2 regions of the Leucobacter sp. UCMA 4100 genome follow, and region 1 is predicted to be linked to the other one. Evidence: predicted binding sites of a transcription regulator. Region 1 holds the regulator's gene; the other holds the start of a gene.
The links. Region 1 encodes LexA, which represses DNA repair genes until DNA is damaged. Its sites were predicted from a motif close to TCGAACANNTGTTCGA; they were not measured.

Region 1 (7,883 bases):
ACCATTGAGCCGGTGTAGTGGCCGCCGATGAGGTGAAATTCGAACCCCTCTGGCTCGCCCGTGTGCACGAGGTATGGTCGGCCTGAGATGTCGACGGCAGCCTGTGCGAGCGATTCGTCGAGCGGCACGAGTGCGTCGCCGTAGCGAGAAATGCCGGCCTTATCGCCGAGCGCTTCGAGAATGGCCTGACCGAGCAGAATGCCCGTGTCTTCGACTGTGTGGTGAATGTCGATGTGCACGTCGCCGTTCGCTTTCACTGTGAGGTCGGTGAGCGAGTGCTTCGCAAATGCGGTGAGCATGTGATCAAAGAAGGGAACGCCCGTCTCGATCTCGGAGCGGCCAGTGCCGTCGAGGTTTACGGTGATAGAAATCTGTGATTCGCTCGTTTCGCGCGTGAGCGTTGCGACGCGTGGGGTTGCACTCATAGCTGTCATTCTACAGAGTGCCTGCCTCAGAGTGTTGGCCTCAGGGTTTCTCACACACCTCGCTGTGGAACCAGAGCACTCCCAGAAGGAAGCAGGGGCCCATTCCTCCCCATACCCCTTCGCGCTACTCGGTGTAGTTCAGGGGTACCGCGATCTCCTGGCCAACAACGATGTCAGAGCCTTCAAGCTGGTTGAGGCGCTTCAAGTCATAGACAACGTCTCGGGTGTCAACTCCCGGCGCAATGCGCTGTGCGAGCGACCAGAGCGAGTCGCCGGGCTCAGCAACAATGTACTCGAAAGCGACGGGGTCGGTGTTTTCAATCGAGGCCTGAGCGCTCGAGGGAAAGAACAGTGCGCCAAGGGCGATACCGGCAACGACAACGCTGGCAGCCAGCGTCGAGAAGACGAGCCGCCCGCGGCGGGTAAGACGAAGGGTCGTGCGCTGCGCAATAGCCTGCGTCTCGATGTGCGATGCAGTCGCGTACACCGTAGCGTTCATGATTATCTCCTTCCGTTCGAAACCATCGGGATTCGAACACCTGTTTCGAACATACATTCTATTTTTGACTTTTGCAAGACTTCACTGGAGCTGTATTCGAATATTTTTTGCTAAACACTCGAACACATGTTTGCGGCACTGCGCGAAACCAACTACGGTGAGCTACTAAGAGACACCCAACACCACACCACCGACATTGCTGATCGAGGAGAGGCCCATGGCGACCGATGCACAGCGCGACCCCAAGAAAGTGCTGACAGAAAAACAGCTCGCCATTCTCGAGTTCATCTCGCGGGAGGTTGAAACGCAGGGGTATCCGCCAAGCATGCGCGAGATCGGTGATGCGGTTGGGCTCGCCTCACTCTCGAGCGTCACGCATCAGCTCGGCCGGCTCGAACTCGCAGGTTTTATTCGCCGCGATCCGAAGCGACCACGTGCGCTCGAGGTCCTGACCGAACTCGCGAGTGTGCACGACTCGATCCACAACCACGATGAGCAGCAGCCAGCCGAAACCGCGTTCGTTCCCCTCGTCGGGCAAATCGCTGCTGGCATTCCCATTACTGCAGAGCAGCACGTCGATGACCTCGTGCCCCTGCCCCGGCACCTCGTCGGTGACGGCAACCTTTTCATGCTCAAGGTTGTCGGCGATTCCATGATCGACGCCGCCATTTGTGACGGCGACCTCGTTGTTGTGCGTGAGCAGAACAACGCGCAAAACGGCGACATCGTGGCGGCAATGCTCGACGGCGAGGCGACCGTGAAGGTCTTTCGCCAACGTGACGGGCACACGTGGCTGCTCCCGCGCAACAGTGCGTTTGAGCCCATTCTCGGCGACTTTGCCGAGGTACTCGGCAAGGTTGTGGCTGTCTTCCGCTCTCTCTAGAGACCTCTCAAGCAGAAACGCCCCGTGGCACGAAACGTGTGCCACGGGGCGTTTTCATTGGTGCGGCTTAAGGGCCAGCACCGAGACGAGGGAGCTATGCGCCCCTACGAGACAGGAAACCGGAATGTCGCGGCAACCGTCGCCCCATCGGGCATCTCGGCAGCACGTACGGCATACACGCGCGCGTTCACCACGAGTGCGCGCCGCAAGATCTCGTCGACCACACCGTAGTTCTGAGCATCGTCGGCTTCTGAATAGGTCACCGTGCCGTCATCAGCCAGGGTTCCCGCAATGCGCTGGTCAAAGTCGACGAGCAGCGTATCGATGGCGTGCATACTCGCACCGAGAGCAACTGTCTCGAGGTCTCTCGACCCCATAAGCTGCCCTTCTCGCGCCTTGAAGTGGTCGACGACCTCTGCAATCTCGGCCGCATAGAGCGAGTCGAGCACTGGCCGCGCTTTCTCTGCGAGCGCGTCGGCCGAGACCCCCTCGACATTGCCGTGGATCATTTCAGGCGCAAGGTATTCGTAGGCGTTTGCGCGCTTATAGGCGTTTGCGAGGGTGTCTGCCGAGGCAAGAATAAGCGGCAGTTTCGTGGCACGCACGACAGGATAGACCGTCTTATTGATCGCTGCGGCAAACTGCTGCACCCGCACCGCGTCGTCGTGCTCGCCACGATCGAACTTCTGACGCTCAGGCACGTCGCGATTCAAGAACGACTCCATGTCGGTCGGCATGTCTGGTACTTCTTGCACCTCGCCGGGCTCATCGGCCGTCACGCGGATGAGACGCACCGAGTTCTGGGCCATCGCGAGCACGAAGGCCGACTGTGGAAAGGTGATCGTGCGCATGAGCGGCTTGATGTAAAACCGATCAGCCACGTCTACGGTCGCGGTAAAGCGGTTCGGTAGGCGGTAGCTCTGAACATCTTCGGGTGTGATGAAAATCGCAAGCGACTGCGCCTGGTATTTCCAGAACGGTGCGTCGCTCATGAACCCTTCGAGCACGTTCTCGAGATGTTCAATGGTCGTAGCCGGGGCGCCAGCCTCTTTCAGCTGGGTTGCGGCATCACGGACCTGGTTTTTCAGGGTAATTCGGGCTTTTTCTGCGTCTTCAGGCAGGGGCCCAGATGGCGTGTAAATCGAAACCGAGTGAGGCGTTCGAGCCGAGGCCAGGGCCTCGATATCTTGGCGTCTCGGAATATCCTTGTGCGGCATACAGTCTCCTTCACGCTTACCCGTGCGCCGAAGCAAAGACCCTCCCCGCTTTCGTAGCGCGCCGGGACCTTAAGCCTAGCCGCGACCGCCGCAGTACACTAGAGGTGCATGCTCACAGCGTAACGAGGCCCGAAATCAGGTTTCACTGGTACGCCCCGCATGCACAGCGAACCCATGGAGAAAAGATGTCTGACTCGATGAACCCTCACACGCAACCAGGTCAGGGGCCAGAGAGCGAAGGCCCAGCGGCCGGGAACGACCCGGCATCGCAGGGCGTTCCCCCGACCGACGCTGAGCAGCCAGTCGCCCCGAAGAAGAAACGGGCCTCTGGCCTCATCTTCGCCATCATCGTTTTGGCTCTCCTCGGCCTCATTGCCGCGATTACCAACCTCGGGGCCAAGACCGCTCAGGCACCAGAGGGCGACGCGCAGGCGCCTGCAGAGTCAAGCGAGACCGCGCAGGAAGACGCGCCGAGCACCAACGAAGAACCCGAAGCACACGCCGAGCAAGACACCGACGGTAGCGGGCAGCATGGCCAGGGCGACGATACTCCAGGAACGACCACCGATGACAGCACCGTCGTGGCAACGTTCACCCAGGAAACGGCGAGAAACGCCTGCGTCGCCGAGGGCGACCGTCTCTTCCCTGGGCTCAGCCCCGACTGGCAGAGCCATAAGGCCGTCGAGAAGCGCGAAGGCAACGCCTGGTTCTTCAAGGCCCCAGCCTCGAGCGATGCCATGGGTAACGGCTGGTTCAAGTGCAAGGTTGGTGGCACACCGGCAGCACCAGAGTTCTACCTGACCCGCCTCGACTAACGAGACGGGCCACCCGCCCTACCAGGCCGCGCCGGTTAGCGGTCTGACTCGCCTGACTCGACTGACTCGTCGCGCAGGTACGGCGCAAGTCGCGCAAGCATCTGATCACTGACGAGCGCGTGGGTTCTCGTGCCCTCCTGCTCGTACTCGAGCGAGAGCACGCGGTGCTGCTCGTGGAGTTCAGAGACGAGCCCTCCCTGATCATAGGGAATGACCGCGACGATATCGTGCTTGGGCTCGGGAAGCGCGGCAGCAATGCGTACCCGAATGTCGTCGATGCCCTCGCCAGTTTTCGCCGATGCAAAGACTGCCTTGGGCTCGAGGCCGTGCAGCACGAGACGCGTCGTCTCATCGATCATGTCGCTCTTGTTAAACACGACGATCTCAGGAATGTCGTTTGCGTCGACCTCGGCGATCACATCGCGTACGGTTTCGAGCTGCGCGGCGGGGTCGGGGTGCGAGGCATCAACCACGTGCAAGATTACATCGGCATCGCCAACCTCTTCGAAGGTCGAGCGAAAAGCCTCAACAAGTTGGTGCGGCAGGTTGCGCACGAAGCCAACGGTGTCGGCATAGGTGAAGGTGCGGCCGTCTGGTGTCTCTGAACTGCGCACCGCCGTGTCAAGCGTCGCAAACAGCTGGTTTTGCACGAGCTCGGTCGCGCCAGTCAGGCGGTTCACGAGCGATGACTTACCAGCATTCGTGTAACCAGCGATGGCGACCGAGGGCACCTTTCCACGCTTACGCTGGGCGCGCTTGGTCTCACGAGCTGGAGCCATGCCCGCGATCTCTCGCTTGAGCTTCGCCATGCGCGTGTGAATCTTGCGCCGGTCGAGCTCCATCTTCGTCTCACCGGGGCCCCTCGACCCCATGCCCGCGCCTCCTGAGCCAACCTGGCCACCGGCCTGACGCGACATTGATTCGCCCCAACCACGAAGACGTGGAAGCAGGTATTCGAGCTGCGCGAGTTCGACCTGCGCCTTACCCTCGCGGCTCTGCGCGTGCTGACTGAAGATGTCAAGAATCACGGCGGTTCGGTCAAGCACTTTGACCTTCACGACGTCTTCGAGTGCGCGGCGCTGGCTGGGCGCGAGCTCGCTGTCGGCGATAACGGTGTCGGCGTGCAATGAGGCGACAAGATCGCGCAGTTCTGCGGCCTTGCCCTTGCCAAAGTACGTTGCGGGGTCGGGGTTCGGGCGGCGCTGCAGTACACCATCGAGCACGTTGGCCCCGGCGGTCTCTGCGAGCGCGGCGAGCTCCCTCAACGAGTTCTCGGCATCGGCCAGCGAGCCCTGTGAGTACACCCCGATGAGCACGACGTTTTCGAGCTGCACCTCGCGGTATTCAACCTCTGAAATGTCTTCGAGCTGGGTCGAAAGCCCGCCGACCCGTTTGAGTGAGGCTCGCTGCTCGCGCTCGAGGCGAATCGCGTGCATGTCATCGTCGAAGGCATCATGCTCTTCAGTATCGAGCGCCTCAGCTTGGGTGAGATCGCGAAAGACGGTGCTTGAAGGCCCGTTTGCTCGGCTCAGCACGCGTGAGAGTACGTCATCGTGTGTCGTTTCACCGGCGGCCTGAGCGGCGGCCTGGTCGAACTCGTCATCGTGCTCTTGAGACTGGTGATCTTGAGAAGTGTTTTTCGTCATCTGAGGCAGAGTCTACGCGAACGAGATGGTGAGATACTGGTTTCATCATGAATCTTTCTTCTGACCACTACTTTTCGGCCAGCCCCGCGAGCCCTGAAAAGTCGCAGCGCATCACGGTCTCGCTCGCCGGCCGCGAGGTACAGCTCGACACCGCGGGAGGGGTGTTCAGCCCAGATCACCTCGACCGCGGCACCGAAGTGCTTCTCAAGCACGCTCCTCCCGCCGAGTCGGGTCCCGTGCTCGACATCGGCTGCGGGTGGGGCCCCATTGCGCTCTCTGCCGCGCTCGATCTCGAAACCGAGCCGGTGTGGGCCATCGATGTCAACGAGCGGGCCCGCGATCTCACGCAGCGCAACGCGGCGGCACTCGGCCTCGACAACGTCACCGCGTGTGCGCCAGAAGCGGTTCCCGAGGGACTGCGCTTCGCAGAGATCCGCTCAAATCCGCCGATTCGCGTGGGTAAGGACGCGCTGCACGAGATTCTCGGCGAGTGGCTCCCCCGTCTCGTAACTGGGGGCTTCGCGTATCTCGTCGTGGGCAAGCACCTCGGCGCAGAGTCGCTACAGCGGTGGATCGCCGAGACCTTCCCGTTCCTCTCGGTCGAGCGGTATGCGCGCGAGAAGGGCTTTCACGTCATCTGTGCCGAGCGAGTCGACGACTAACGGCACCACCCCGGCTTCCCGCCCAGCACCGATGCGCGTTGCTGGGCGTCGCGAGCGTCAACGATGACCGTTGTTGTTTGCCCGTCGCGAGCAGCTCCGAGCTCGATCGCGGCGAGGCGATCGTTCGATGACATGCATATCTCGCCCACGCGCGCCTCGGGGTGTTGCGCTTCAAAGCGTTGCCTCAGCTCGCGCTCGGGCAAGCTCGCACTCGTCGCTCCCTCGTGGCTGCCGTCAAGCATTGCTTCGAGGTCGATACTCACGGTATGCCCGTCGTGCTCGATCATGAGTTCGGTGCCCGCTGGCGAGACGCCAAGCACCGAAGCGTCACGAGACACCAAGAGTGGCTCGGCCTTCGCCTCAAAGGTGTGTTCGAGGGGCACGACGTACACCGCCCCATCGTCGCGCTCAACAGCGACCGCAGAAAACTTGGGGAGCATTGCCCACCGTGCGATACCGATGGGTTCTCCAGACTCACCCAGCCCCGCCGTCACCTGACGCGGCAGCGAAGTTCCGGCAGCGAGGTTTTGCAAGAGGAGCGCCTTGGGGAGCCCATGACCAGGTGATGAATCGTCGGAAACGGCTCCAACGAGATACCCGATCGTCATGGTTTGCGCGTCAGCCTGAAGCCCCGTGAGTGAGGGCCATGGCTCGCTACTGAGTGGTTCGCCGGCTCCCGTCGCCGGGTCGATGAGCACCGGCTGCACTCCTCCGCCGTCGACGAGTGTCACCGCGACGATGCGGTCGCTAAGCACCGCGTAGTCTTCGATCTGCGGGTGCTCGAAGACGACCTCGCTGTGCTCTGCGCCGATGCCAACGACCCCCTTCGCGGGATCGAGCGTGTGCTGAAGCAATCGGTCGGGTGAATCTGCAGCGTGAACGAGCGTCACGACGCTCGCCTTCGGGGTCGTGAAACGCTCGGTGAGTGTTGTGTGAGCCCCGTTGTCGAGCCCGGCGACCCCAACCTCGACGGTGTACTCGGTGTGGTAGTCGAGCGCCTCAGCAAACTGCACCTCGAGGCGGTTTGCCTCACTGCGCGCGGTGAAAGCGACAGCGGGCGTCACGGTGACGTCGGCCTCGGTGAGCGGTTGAGGTGCCCGGTTGAGCGTGAGCACGAGCAACTGTCCGGGCCGTTCCGTGGCGCTCTGGGCGTTCACCGAAACACTCATCACGCCGGGCGCCTGGGTCACCGTCACGATAGCGAGGCCACCCGTGAGCAGCACGAGCACGCTGAGCAAGGCAATCGCACGAAGGTTAGTAAACATAGGGGTCCTTCGGTTCTTCGGCCGCGCTGACGCTCTCGGGAACGATGACCTCTTCGAGCCGATTGGTTGCGCTTGGGTTTGACCCAAAGGCCCCCTGCACCTCTACCCACTGCTCGGCGTTGAACTCACGCTGCCAGCCTGGAAAATATACGGGGCTGCCCACGGGAGTTGCATCAACGGCACAGCACGAAATGCGCAGTCGCGTCACGAAGAAGATGTTCTCTGGGTCGTCAGTGTCGGCGACGATGTAGCCGAGGAGGGCTTCGTTGCTGCCCTCAGTGGCGCCGTTCTGCGCCGCGGCATCAAGCGCGATGTCGTGTCCCTCGGTGGCAGCGCTCGAGAGCGTCGCCGGAGGCACGAGAAAAAGCGCCACGAATACCACTGCAAGGGTCGTCAGCGAGGTCACGGCCGCGAGGCGCGACACCACGGGCTCATGGGCATCGGGCTCAGGAGCACTACCCCGCGACCGAG
Region 2 (7,883 bases), 400 kb from region 1:
CTGAGCTCGGTAATGGTCGCCTGAATCTCTTCGAACACCATATTGCCTCGAATGTCGATCACCGCCGCGATCTTTGGCAACGCGCCCGACTTGCCAGCCATGTCAGCAAGCGTCGGCAGCATGGCGAGCGGCAGGTTGTCGACGACGTACCACCCGAGGTCTTCGAGGGCGTTGGCAACCGTACTGCGGCCGGCCCCACTCATGCCGGTGACGATCAAGAATTCTTGGTCTGGCGAGTGCACGGTCATACGATCACTTCTCTTCCGCTCCGGGGGTGTTATTGGCTGCATTCAGAATACCGCTTTCGGCCGGGTTGTGAACGTCTGCGAGATGCTCAGAAATTGCCCGGGCCAACGTCTCGCTAAAGCCGGGGATCGTCGCGATTTCTTCCGCTCCCGCAGCCCGGAGGCGCTTCACCGAGCCGAAGTGGCTGAGCAACTGCTTCGTGCGCTTGGGGCCAAGTCCTGGCACCTCTGAGAGCTGCGTGTGAATGTCTCGCTTCCGCTTGGCGCGCTGGTAGGTAATGGCGACCCGGTGTGCCTCATCGCGCAGGCGTTGCAACAAGAACAGTGCCTCGCTCGAACGGGGCAAGATGACCGGGAATGGGTCGTCGGGAAGCCACAGCTCCTCCATACGTTTTGCGAGCCCGCACACGCCGACCGAGGTGAGACCTTCTTCGGTGAGTGCTCTGTACGCAGCGTTGACCTGCGGCTGCCCGCCATCAACGACGATGAGCTGGGGCACCTGCCGGCGGGCCTGGGCACCCTCGATACCGTCGCTCTCTAGATACTCGACGATACGTTTCGCACGCCGTTTGACCACCTGATAAATCGAGTCGGTGTCATCGGTCGTCTCTTCAATTGAGTACTTCCGGTATTCGTTTTTCGCGGGCATTCCGTCTTCAAACACGACGAGAGAGGCGACCACGTTCGTGCCCTGCAGATGTGAGACGTCAATACACTCGATGCGAAGGGGCGCCTCAGCGAGGCCGAGCGCGGCCTGTATTTCACCGAGGGCGTCAGTTCTCGTCACGATATCGGCAGCCCGGCGCATGTTATAGCGAATGAGCTGTTCTCCGGCGTTCAAGTTCGCGCGGTCGAGCAGCTGTTTCTTCTCGCCTCGTTCTGGCACGAGAACGTTCACCTTGCCACCGCGAGGGCGATGATCACTGAGCGCCGTCACGAGCTCTTTCGCGCTCTCGGGAATGGCGGGAACGAGAATCGTCGGCGGAACCGATTCGAGGTCATAGGCCGATTGCAGGGCGAACTCGGCGAGACGGCCCATGGTGTTATCAAGCTCGACATCGACCACCCAGGCATGCTCGCCACGAATGCGACCGTCTCGCACAATGAACATGTGCACCGCCGCTGAGAGGTCGTCCATCGCGAAACCAAACACGTCGAGGTCTTCCCCCTCGCCGAGCACCATCACGTTTTGCTCGAGCGCGAGTCTCGCTCCCTCGATCTGATCACGCACCTCTGCGGCACGCTCGTACTCCTGGTCGAGCGCCGCGGTGCGCATTTCGTCTTCGAGCCGCCGTATGAAGCCTTTATCTTGACCGTTCAAGAACGCCACGAGCTGGTTAATGCGCGCACGGTGTTCTTCGACCGTGACGAGCTTCGAGCACGGGCCGAAACAGCGCCCGATCTGCCCGCCTAGGCACGGCCGCCCTGACCGCATCGCTCGGTTGTAGTCGGCATCGTTGCAGGTGCGAATCGGGAACGCCTGCTGGAGTGCAGACATCAGCTGTTTAATGGCCCATACCTTGGGGTAAGGCCCATAATATTTAGCCCCCTTGTACCGACGGTTGCGCGTCATAACGAGCCTTGGGGCCTCGTCGCCAAGCGTCACCGCAAGATACGGGTAGCTCTTGTCGTCACGAAACTGAACGTTAAATGGCGGTGAGAATTCGTTGATCCAGGTGTGCTCGAGAATGAGCGACTCGGTGTCGGTTCCCACCACCGTCCAGTCGACCCCTCGCGCGAGCTGCAGCATGCGCTGCGTTCGCGGAGCGAGGCGATCCATCTGCCCAAAGTAATTGAGCAGTCGATTACGCAACGACTTCGCCTTGCCGATGTACAGCACGCGGCCCTGAACATCAGAGAAGCGATAGACGCCAGGTTGTGTGGGTATCTCAGAGTTCTTTGGCCGCCACTCGGCCCGAGTGTCAGTGAACCCCGTCATCACGCCCGCTCTTTCTTCTCCTTAGCAAAGATCTCGGCAAGAAACTGTCCCGTGTGACTCTCGGCAACCTTGGCTACCTGCTCGGGGGTTCCCTGCGCGACGAGCGTACCACCGCCCGATCCGCCTTCTGGCCCGAGGTCGATGACCCAGTCGGCTGCACGAATCATGTCGAGGTTGTGCTCAATGATGATGACGGTGTTGCCCTTGTCGGCCAAGCGGTTCAGCACGTCGAGCAGTCGACGAACGTCTTCGAAGTGCAGGCCTGTCGTGGGCTCGTCAAGCACATATGCAGTACGGCCGTTTGACCGCTTCTGAAGCTCGGTCGCGAGCTTGACACGCTGCGCCTCGCCGCCCGAGAGCGTTGTCGCGCTCTGCCCCAGCCTCACATACCCGAGGCCAACGTCGACGAGTGTTTTCAAGTACCGGTGAATCGATGAGATGGGCTCAAAGAACTCCTCAGCCTCGGCGATTGGCATGCCGAGCACCTCGGCAATGTTTTTACCCTTGTAGCGGATCTGCAGTGTCTCACGGTTGTAGCGCTGGCCGTGGCACACCTCGCAGTCGACGTAGACGTCTGGAAGGAAGTTCATCTCAATCTTGAGCGTGCCGTCGCCCGAGCAAGCCTCACAGCGGCCTCCCTTGACGTTGAAGCTGAAACGACCCGGCAGGTAGCCGCGCACCTTCGCCTCTTGCGTCTCAGCGAAGAGTGTGCGCACCTTGTCAAAGACGCCGGTGTAGGTCGCGGGGTTCGACCGCGGCGTGCGCCCAATCGGGGCCTGATCGACGTGCACGACCTTGTCGAGTTCTTCGAGCCCCTGCACTCGAGTATGTTTGCCGGGAACGAGCCTCGCGCCGTTGAGCTTATTAGCCATGACGCGGTAGAGAATGTCGTTGACGAGTGTCGACTTGCCCGAGCCACTAACCCCGGTCACCGCGGTCATGATGCCGACCGGAACATTGACGTCGATGTTCTGCAGGTTGTTTGAGCGGGCACCCTGAATTTTCAGCTGCCGCTTGGAATCGCGTTTGCGGCGCTTCTTGGGGGTTTCAATTGCACGCCTGCCGGCGAGGTAATCGCCGGTGAGAGAATCGGTGTTGGCAAGCAGGGCTTCATAGCCACCCGAGTGCACGACTTTACCGCCCTCGACACCGGCACCCGGGCCGATGTCGACAATCCAGTCGGCCGCCTGAATGGTTTCTTCGTCGTGCTCAACAACGATGAGCGTATTGCCCAGGTTTCGCAGCTTCACGAGTGTTTCGATGAGCCGCCGGTTGTCACGCTGGTGCAGGCCGATGCTCGGCTCATCCAGCACATACAGCACGCCCGTGAGCCCAGAACCAATCTGGGTCGCGAGGCGAATGCGCTGTGCCTCACCGCCCGAGAGCGAACCCGCTGAGCGCGCAAGTGTCAAGTAGCCGAGGCCCACTTCGGTCAAGAACTCGAAGCGGAGGCGGATCTCACGAAGCACCTGCGCCGCGATCTGTTGCTGGCGCTCGGTCAGCTCGACGCCCTCGAAGAAGGCGCGCGCGTCGGTAAGGCTCAGCTCGGTGGCGTCAGCGATCGATGAATCGTTGATCGTGATAGCGAGCACCTCGGGTTTGAGTCGTTTGCCATCGCAGGCCGAGCACGGCACCTCGCGCAAAAACTCTGAGAGTCGATCGCGGCGTGAATCTGATTCGACTTCCTGGAACTGGCGTTCGACCCACGGGACAACGCCCTCAAACCCGGTCGTGTACTTCACCTCGCGCCCAAAGCGGTTGCGCCACTTCACGCCCACGTTGAAGTTATTCCCGTAGAGAACGGCCTCCTGCACTTCCTCGGGAAGCTTCTTCCACGGCGTTTTCAGTGAAAAGTCGAGCTCTTTCGCGAGCGCCACGAGCGTGCGCTCGAAGTAGTTGTACAGGGTTTTTCCCTGACTCGTCCACGGGATGAGAATGCCCTCGTTAATCGAGAGTTCCGGGTCGCCGAGCACGAGGTCGAGGTCGACCGACTGCGAGGTGCCAATACCGTGACAGGTCGAGCACGCACCGAAAGGCGCATTGAATGAAAAGGTTCGCGGCTCAATCTCGGTGAGAGTGACGGGGTGCTGGTTGGGGCACGAAATCTTCTCACTGAACGTTGCCCTGCGGTCGTCGGCCTTGGCGTCGCGATCAACGAAGTCAACCTCGACGATACCGCCGGCGAGGCGGAGGGCGGTTTCAAGCGAGTCAGTCAGACGCCCCAAACCATCAGGCTTCGCAACGAGTCGGTCGACGACGACGTGGATCGTGTGCTTCACCTGCTTCTTGAGCTTTGGTGGATCGGCGAGTTGCACCACCTCGCCATCGACAACCGCGCGTGAGAAGCCCTGTGAGTGAAGGTCTTGAAAGAGGTCGACGAACTCACCCTTCTTCTGCACGACCGCTGGCGCGAGCAGCTGGTAGCGCGTGCCCTCGGGAAGGGCCATGAGCTGGTCAGCAATTTGCTGTACGGTCTGCGCCTGAATCGTTGCACCGCACACGGCACAGTGCGGCGTGCCAATGCGCGCCCAGAGCAGTCGCATATAGTCGTAAATCTCGGTGATCGTGCCGACGGTAGAGCGCGGGTTGCGGTTCGTCGACTTCTGGTCGATGGAAACGGCTGGGCTGAGCCCCTCGATAAGGTCGACATCAGGTCGATCGACCTGCCCCAGAAACTGCCGAGCGTAGGCGCTCAGTGATTCAACGTAGCGTCGTTGCCCCTCAGCGAAGATCGTGTCGAACGCGAGGCTCGACTTACCCGAACCGGAAAGCCCTGTAAAGACGACCATCGAGTCGCGAGGGATCTCGATGTCAACATTGTCCAGGTTATTTTCGCGTGCCCCTTTCACACTGAGTGTTGCGTGGGCGGCCGATGAACGCAATGGGGTGGCTTCTTCTGTTTGCACCCCTCTATTGTAGGCCCTGAAGCTGAGAATATTCGAACCTATGTACGAATCGATTCGATTCACCACTTCCCTTGCCTCCGTCACTCTTTACGATTATTATTGACGTAAGGAAGCGTAAGGAGAAGCTCATGTCAGCCCAGGCACACGAAACAGCGCCGGTACGTGATCGCGTTCTCGCCCTGGTCACGAGCTTTGACCCAAGGCAGCTTGCAACCGCTGAAGAGCTCCTTGAGCGCCTCGCCGAGACCACATCGCCGAGCACACACAACCTTACGGTTGCTGAGGTCTCAGCCCTCGAACGGTTCGGCGTCACAACAACCATGGCCGAACAGCAGAGTCACCTAAACACGACAACGCAGTCCCTCCTTGCAGAACGTCGAGTCGACACCATCTCACTCAGCGCAACCGAAGTTGCTTCCCTGCTCCACGTGAGCACCGCACGGGTACGACAACGTGCCGCCGACCACACGCTCCTCGCGAGGCGCCACAGTGACGGCTGGCACTTCCCCGCTTTCCAATTTTTTGACGGCGACGAACTACCCGGCTGGAGCACGGTTGCCAAAGAGATTCCACCGGCCACCCCGCTCACCCTCGTAGAGCGCGCGCTCACTTGGCCTTCCTCCCTCCTCACCATCGATAGCGTCGAGCACTCGGTCGCCTCGTGGCTCCAAGCTGGAGGGAGCCACGAGACAGCGGCTCAGATCATGCAGGGCGAACTCAGCAGGGCCCTCTAACGACGATGAGTGAAGAGGCTCCGACTCCGAACCCGGCACAGTTCCCCGACCTTCCGAGCGATCACTCCTGGTGCAGCACGATTGCCGCAGGCACCATGTTTGCTCGGGTCTTTCACACCGCGGGTCCGTACCCCAGCGATTGGAACGCATACCGCTCATACGGGCCCGTCGACTCTCGCTTCGATCCGCACCCAAACCCACCGCAAGAGCACGCTGGGTACGGGGTCATGTACACGGTGCCAGAGCTCAGCGCCCAGCTGACAAGGCAAGGGAACACGGCGGGCGAGACGACCGAAGGTGATGCGGCGATGTCGACGCTTGCGACGTGTCTCATCGAGTGCTTTCAGCGCAAACGAGTCATCACGAGAGAACTCAACACCCCCGCGCTCGCATTTTTCAGTGTGACCCGAGAGCTCACGCTGCTGAACCTCAGCGACAGCGACTGGCTCACCGTTGCCGGTGGCAATGCGGCGGTCATGTCTGGCTCGCGTGAGCGATCCAGGGAGTGGTCACGCGCGATAGCCCGCCGCTACCCCGACATCGACGGGGTGCTCTCGGCTTCGTCGCTCATGCCACACACGAGAATCAGCGCCCTCTGGCAACGCAGTCAAGACGCCCTACCGGCGCACCCGGATGCGCTGCTCACGCTCGATCGGCCAGAACTCACCGGCATCATCGAGGCGACCGCGGCCCGCTACGGCTACTCGGTGCTCTAGCCTCCAAACGAACGGCCACCGCCGCCCACGCCTAAGCGTGGCCAGCCGAAGCCATTCCACGAAGCTCGCGCTTCAGCTCGCCGATCTCGTCACGCAGACGCGCGGCAAGCTCAAACTTCAGCTCTTCGGCGGCAGCCAGCATCTGATCAGTGAGTTCAACGATCAACTGCTCGAGTTCTGTGCCGCCAGAATCGGCACCCGAACGCTTCGCAGCCGCCCCCGAACCGGCACGCTTCTTACCCGCGGCCGACGACTCGACGAGTTCGGTAGTATCGGCAGCCTCACGGTTGAGCATCTCGGTAATGTCAGCGATCTTCTTGCGAAGCGGCTGCGGGTCGATACCGTGTTCGGTGTTGTAGGCCACCTGAATCTCACGACGACGTTGCGTCTCGTCAATGGCCTCCTGCATCGACCGAGTAATGCGGTCTGCATACATGTGCACCTCGCCCGACACGTTACGCGCGGCACGACCAATCGTCTGAATGAGTGAGGTCGACGAGCGCAAGAAGCCCTCTTTGTCGGCGTCGAGAATCGCGACAAGCGACACCTCGGGAAGGTCAAGGCCCTCACGCAGCAGGTTGATACCGACGAGCACGTCGTACACGCCGGCGCGAAGCTCGGTCAGCAGCTCAACGCGTCGCAGTGTGTCGACGTCAGAATGCAGGTAGCGCACCCGCACCCCAGATTCTTCGAGGAACGCCGTGAGCTGCTCGGCCATCTTCTTCGTGAGCGTCGTAACGAGCACGCGCTCATCTTTCTCGGCGCGAATCTTGATCTGCTCGAGCAGGTCATCAATTTGTCCCTGAGTTGGCTTGACGACAATCTCTGGGTCAACGAGGCCCGTGGGGCGAATGATCTGCTCAACCACACCGTCGGCGAGCTCCATCTCGTACTTGCCGGGGGTCGCCGAGAGGTAGACCGTCTGACCGACACGGTCTTTAAATTCGTTGAAGGTGAGCGGGCGGTTATCGAGCGCAGACGGCAGCCTGAAGCCGTGGTCGACGAGCGTACGCTTTCGCGACGAGTCGCCCTCGTACATCGCACCAATTTGCGGCACGGTGACGTGTGACTCATCGATCACGACGAGAAAGTCGTCAGGAAAGTAGTCAAGGAGGCAGTGCGGGGCCTCGCCCTGCTGACGTCCATCAATGTGCCTCGAGTAGTTCTCGATGCCAGAGCAAAAACCGATCTGCTCCATCATCTCGAGGTCAAACGTTGTGCGCATCTTGAGGCGCTGCTCTTCAACGAGCTTGTTCTGGGCGTGCAACTCGTTGAGCCGCACGTCAAGCTCGTCGGTAATGTCACCCATGGCCCGCTGCATGACATCGTGGCTTGCGACGTAG

Region 2: uvrA (excinuclease ABC subunit UvrA) is a predicted target of LexA. The motif match lies at 5,123-5,138, and genes of this name have one in related genera.

What each region holds. Positions count from the first base shown of each region.
Region 1 covers NZ_JAFEUS010000002.1:2,388,190-2,396,072, reverse strand. Annotated here, with positions in the region: gene hisB (imidazoleglycerol-phosphate dehydratase HisB) at 1-425, opposite strand, end outside; gene JSO19_RS11105 (LysM peptidoglycan-binding domain-containing protein) at 550-924, opposite strand; gene lexA (transcriptional repressor LexA) at 1,124-1,807, shown strand; gene JSO19_RS11095 (baeRF11 domain-containing protein) at 1,912-3,024, opposite strand; gene JSO19_RS11090 (hypothetical protein) at 3,210-3,839, shown strand; gene hflX (GTPase HflX) at 3,875-5,485, opposite strand; gene JSO19_RS11080 (class I SAM-dependent methyltransferase) at 5,533-6,147, shown strand; gene JSO19_RS11075 (Ig-like domain-containing protein) at 6,144-7,412, opposite strand; gene JSO19_RS11070 (TIGR03943 family putative permease subunit) at 7,402-7,883, opposite strand, start outside.
Region 2 covers NZ_JAFEUS010000002.1:2,790,848-2,798,730, reverse strand. Annotated here, with positions in the region: gene rapZ (RNase adapter RapZ) at 1-248, opposite strand, end outside; gene uvrC (excinuclease ABC subunit UvrC) at 253-2,184, opposite strand; gene uvrA (excinuclease ABC subunit UvrA) at 2,184-5,090, opposite strand; gene JSO19_RS12980 (hypothetical protein) at 5,219-5,824, shown strand; gene JSO19_RS12975 (hypothetical protein) at 5,830-6,540, shown strand; gene uvrB (excinuclease ABC subunit UvrB) at 6,572-7,883, opposite strand, start outside.